Regions from separate parts of the Pseudodesulfovibrio cashew genome, predicted to be linked through region 1. Evidence: predicted binding sites of a transcription regulator. Region 1 holds the regulator's gene; the other holds the start of a gene.
What was found. Region 1 encodes sigma-54, which starts transcription at its own class of promoters, with help from an activator protein. Its sites were predicted from a motif close to CTGGCACGGNNNNTGCTT; they were not measured.

Region 1 (2,403 bases):
CCGAGTTTCATAATTAGTGTCCAGGATCGATCAGGCCGTAGTCGCCGTTCTTCCGCTTATAGATTACGTTGACACCCTCGGTCTCCGCATTGAGGAAAACGAGGAATTCATTATCGAGTGAATTGAGCTGTTCCGCCGCCTCGTCCACGGACATGGGCTTGGCCTCGTAAGAGTCGGTGCCCACAATGGTCGGGCCGGAAACGCCGGCTGTCTCCTCGAAAGAGAGGAAGTTCATCATCACCTTGTTGCCCCGCGCCTGCCGGGGGCGATCCTTCATCTTTTCGCGCATCCTTCGCAGTTGCGCCTCGAGCTTGTCGAGCACCATGTCGATGGTGGAATACATGTCTTCGGAGTCTTCATATGCCGATATATGGATTGCGTCCGCGTTGAGAATGACATCTGCCTTATGGCGGAACTTGTCGACCAGCAGGTTCACCTGAAGATCGGCCTCGGAGTCGGAAACGAACTTGGCCACCTTTTCAAAACGCTTCTGCGCATAACCCTTGAGATGATCAGACGGGTCGAAGTTCTTGAAAGTGAAGCTTATGTTCATACTCTACCTCCTGGTTATAAGTCCAACAAGATCAGAAGTATTGCTTGCGCTTTGAAGATGAGGCGATACCCATTGCAGAACGATACTTGGCGACGGTGCGCCGGGCGATGTTAACATCCAGCTTCTCCTTCAGTATCTCGCCGATTTTTTCATCGCTCAGTGGTTTCTTCGCATCTTCCTCGGCGATCATCTGCTTGATGAGCGCCTTGACGCTTTCCGAACCCACCTGGGAACCGTCATTCAAATCCAGCGCACTGTTGAAGAAGAACTTCAACTCGAAAATACCGTGCGGCGTGGACACATACTTGCTTGTGGTAATGCGGCTCACCGTGGACTCGTGCATCTCGATATCTTCGGCAACCTCCTTAAGTATCAATGGTCTGAGCTTGGTTACGCCCTCTTCAAAGAACTCCCGTTGAAAACGGACAATACTCTCAACTACTTTATACAAGGTTCTTTGGCGTTGGTACAGACTTTTCATCAACCATGCGGCAGAACGCATCTTTTCCTGAAAATAGTCCTTTTCCTTGTCTTTGGCGCCTTTCATGGAATCCATGTAAAAAGAATTCATCTGCAAGCGAGGCAGACCATCCTCGTTGAGAATGATCACGAACTCGTCGCCGTACTTGTAGACGAAGACGTCAGGGCTGACGTAATGCGGCTCGGTGGAAGAAAAATTGGTGCCCGGCATGGGATCCAAGGTCTGGAGGAGATCAAGGTATTCCTTGAGTTCTTCCATGGAAATCTTGAACTTTCGCGCCAGGGGCTTGTAACGGTTCTTTTCCAGGTCCTCAAGGTGATCCCTGACCAGCGACTCGAGAATGGGGTCATCGTAACCGAGTACCTCCATCTGGACGAGCAGACACTCCTGAGGAGTACGCGCGCCCACACCAACGGGATCGAGACGCTTGATCCGCTCGATCACGGAATCGATCTCCTCCTCAGTGGCCGAAACCATGGACATGATCTCTTCGTTGGAGGCCTGGAGGTACCCGTTGTGGTCCACATTGCCGATAACGGTTTCACCGATGGCCACTTCCCGTTCGGTAAAATTGGAAAGCCGCATCTGCCAGTTGAGATGCCCTTCAAGTGAGGGCTTGGATGCCAGCCGAGCCTCAAAGGAAAGCCCCTCTTCCGGCACCTCGGAGTCACGAGCCATGGCCTGCTTGGAGGTACTGGAGAACTCGCCCAGGTAATTTTCCCAGTCGGCTGTGCGTACAAGCTCTTCCTCGGCCTGGGATTCGGTCAGGGTTTCCTTCTCCCGAATCTCGGTCTCGGTCTCGGTCTCATCGAGAAATGGATTCTCCATGAGTTCCTGCTGCACCGTTTCCAGAAGCTCAAGACGGGAAAGCTGCAGCAGTTTGATGGCCTGCTGCAACTGGGGCGTCATGACCAGCTGCTGAGAAAGCTTGAGTTGTTGCCTGAGTTCAAGGCCCATAGTTATCAGGCCTCATCCGCGGCAAACGCGCATATATACAATTCTATCTGCAAAATACTTTTTCCATCATTGAAGTTGGATTTCTTGAGATAAACTATGCCACATTGAGAGGAATGTTGCAAGAACATCCTGCTAACTCGTTGTGAGTATTGAATTAAAAGTGGAAGATATGGCACATGAAAGAATTGTACCAACCTTTCATGACGGTGTAAATCACCAAAGGTAAAAAAGGTGCCGAAAAGGCGTTACAGGCGGAAGTCTTCGCCAAGATAGATCTGACGAGCGCGGCTATCCTGCACGATCTCTGCAGGCGTCCCCTCAAGGATGACGGTCCCCTCGTACACAAGATACGCACGGTCACAAATATTGAGTGTTTCCCGAACGTTGTGGTCGGAAATAAGAATGCCGATGC
Region 2 (2,403 bases), 1.2 Mb from region 1:
GGCGCAGGGGGCGGTGATACCGACCAGACCAGCCAGGGCGCCGTTCATGGTCATGGAGATGTCCGGCTTGCCGAAGCGGAACCAGGAGATGACCATGGAGCCGAGCACGCCGGCACAGGCGGCCAGGGAGGTGTTCATGGCGATCAGGCCGATGGTGTCGTCAGCTGTGGTGGTGGAACCGGGGTTAAAACCGAACCAACCGAACCAGAGGATGAAGACGCCGAGACCGGCCAGGGGAATGTTGTGACCCGGGATAGCGTTGGCCTTGCCGTCCTCGGAGTACTTGCCGATGCGGGGACCGAGCACCATGGCGCCGGCCAGGGCGATCCAGCCACCCACGGAGTGAACGACGGAGGAACCGGCGAAGTCGCAGAAGCCGTAGGCTTCGAGCCAACCGGCGCCGTCATCGCCCAGCCACAGGGAACCCCAGGCCCAGTGACCGGAGATGGGGTAGATCAGGCCGCTGAGGATGATGGAAACCACAACGTAGCTGCCGAACTTGGTACGCTCGGCCATGCCGCCGGAAACGATGGTGGCGGCGGTGGCGGCGAACACGGACTGGAAGAACCAGAAGGTGTAGGTCCAGGAGAGGTCGCCTGCGGCAACGCCACCCAGGCCGAAGCCGGAGGTGCCGAAGAAGCCGCCGGCATCAAGGCCGAACATCAGGCCGAAGCCGAACAGGAAAAAGACGATGGAGCCGGCGGCGAAGTCCAGGAAGTTCTTCATCATGATGTTACCGGCGGATTTGGCGCGGGTGAAACCGGCCTCGACGCAGGCAAAACCGGCCTGCATGATCATAACCAGACATGCGGCTACGAGCGTCCAAAGGATGTTGGCGTTGAACTGGGTGAGGTACTCTACCTCTTCAGCGTGGGCGAGGGTCGGAGCAAGGACAGCCACTGCGGCTGCGAGTGCTATTGCGACCTTCGGGAACTTGTGGGTCGGGGACTTTCTCAAAAACATTACGGTACTCCTCCTTGAAGTGGAATGCGTTACTAACCTGAGCCCCCCTCTATCAAGACCCGTGCCAAAGTCGTTTTTTGTTGATATTGGCGTAAAATCGTTGTTCTCAGCCGATTTTACATTTGCACTTTTTAGCAATTTTGTTATTTATTACATTTTTGCAACCGATTTTTTGCCCCAAAATTGTCAATACGCACAAAATTGAAAAAATGACCGCCGGTCGCAAAAAAATAACCTGTTATGTCCTATCTAATTGAAATCGTAACAAATATAATTGTTGACACAACTTCTACCCTAGTGTTAGGTTCCCTTCACCATGAAGTTTAACACCTCTCTACCCGCATACTTTACCAACTTTTATTTTGGCTACTGGTATTCCCGCGCTCGCGGTCAGGGGAGAGGTACACTGTAAGCAAATGGCTGATTACAACTAAGAAAACCTCTTCAAGGGCCGCGGGCGAAAGCCGGCGGCCCTTGTTTTTTAAGTTGTCGTCGATCCGCCGGTCCCGGTTTGAAGAGAGAGAAAAACCTACGAGGAGAGAATCATGCACATCGGCAAGGCAATCAGGCTGGAGAGAATCGTCAACCGCAACACCGGACGCACCATCATCGTTCCCATGGACCACGGCGTGACAGTCGGCCCCATCGACGGGCTGGTGGACATGCGCGAGGCCGTTGGGCGGGTCGTCGATGGCGGCGCAAACGCAGTCATCGAGCATAAAGGGCTGGTCCGCTGCGGACACCGCGCCCAGGGCAAGGACATCGGCCTCATCGTCCACCTGTCCGCGTCCACCACGCTTTCCCCCTTCCCCAACGCAAAATCCCTGGTCGCCAGCGTCGAAGACGCCATCCGCCTGGGAGCTGACGCCGTCTCCATTCACTGCAACCTCGGCGACGAAACCGAAGCCGCCATGCTCAGCGACTTCGGCAGGGTGGCCTCCGAAGCCTCCAACTGGGGCATTCCGCTCCTGTCCATGATCTACGCCCGCGGCCCCAAGGTGAAAGACGAATACGATCCCGAAGTGGTCGCCCACTGCGCCCGCGTCGGCACCGAACTGGGCGCGGACATCATCAAGGTTCCCTACACCGGCGACATCGACACCTTCGGCAAAGTATGCGACGCCTGTTGTGTACCCGTGGTCATCGCCGGAGGCCCCAAGCTCGACAGCACAGAATCTTTCCTCCAGATGGTCCACGACTCTCTGGAAGCCGGCGGCGCGGGCCTCTCTGTCGGTCGAAACGTCTTCCAGCATGACGATCCCACCCGCCTGGTGGAGGCCCTGAACATGGTTGTTCACGGCGACGAGTCCGTGGAGACCGCCCTCAACCATCTCAAATAGTACATACGGAAACACCCCATGAAAAAAGTCATCTTCAAATCCGTTCCCTTTGACAAAAAACTCATCACCCTTGCCCTGGAATCGGGCGTGGACGCCGTGA

Region 2: a site for sigma-54 is predicted at 1,014-1,031, ahead of GM415_RS01290 (ammonium transporter). Genes of this name have one in related genera too.

Annotation. Positions count from the first base shown of each region.
Region 1 is NZ_CP046400.1:3,007,078-3,009,480, reverse strand. Features, by position in the region: gene GM415_RS13675 (PTS sugar transporter subunit IIA) at 1-11, opposite strand, end outside; gene hpf (ribosome hibernation-promoting factor, HPF/YfiA family) at 14-553, opposite strand; gene rpoN (RNA polymerase factor sigma-54) at 585-1,991, opposite strand; gene lptB (LPS export ABC transporter ATP-binding protein) at 2,237-2,403, opposite strand, start outside.
Region 2 is NZ_CP046400.1:290,174-292,576, forward strand. Features, by position in the region: gene GM415_RS01290 (ammonium transporter) at 1-963, opposite strand, end outside; gene GM415_RS01295 (2-amino-3,7-dideoxy-D-threo-hept-6-ulosonate synthase) at 1,509-2,303, shown strand; gene GM415_RS01300 (3-dehydroquinate synthase II family protein) at 2,322-2,403, shown strand, end outside.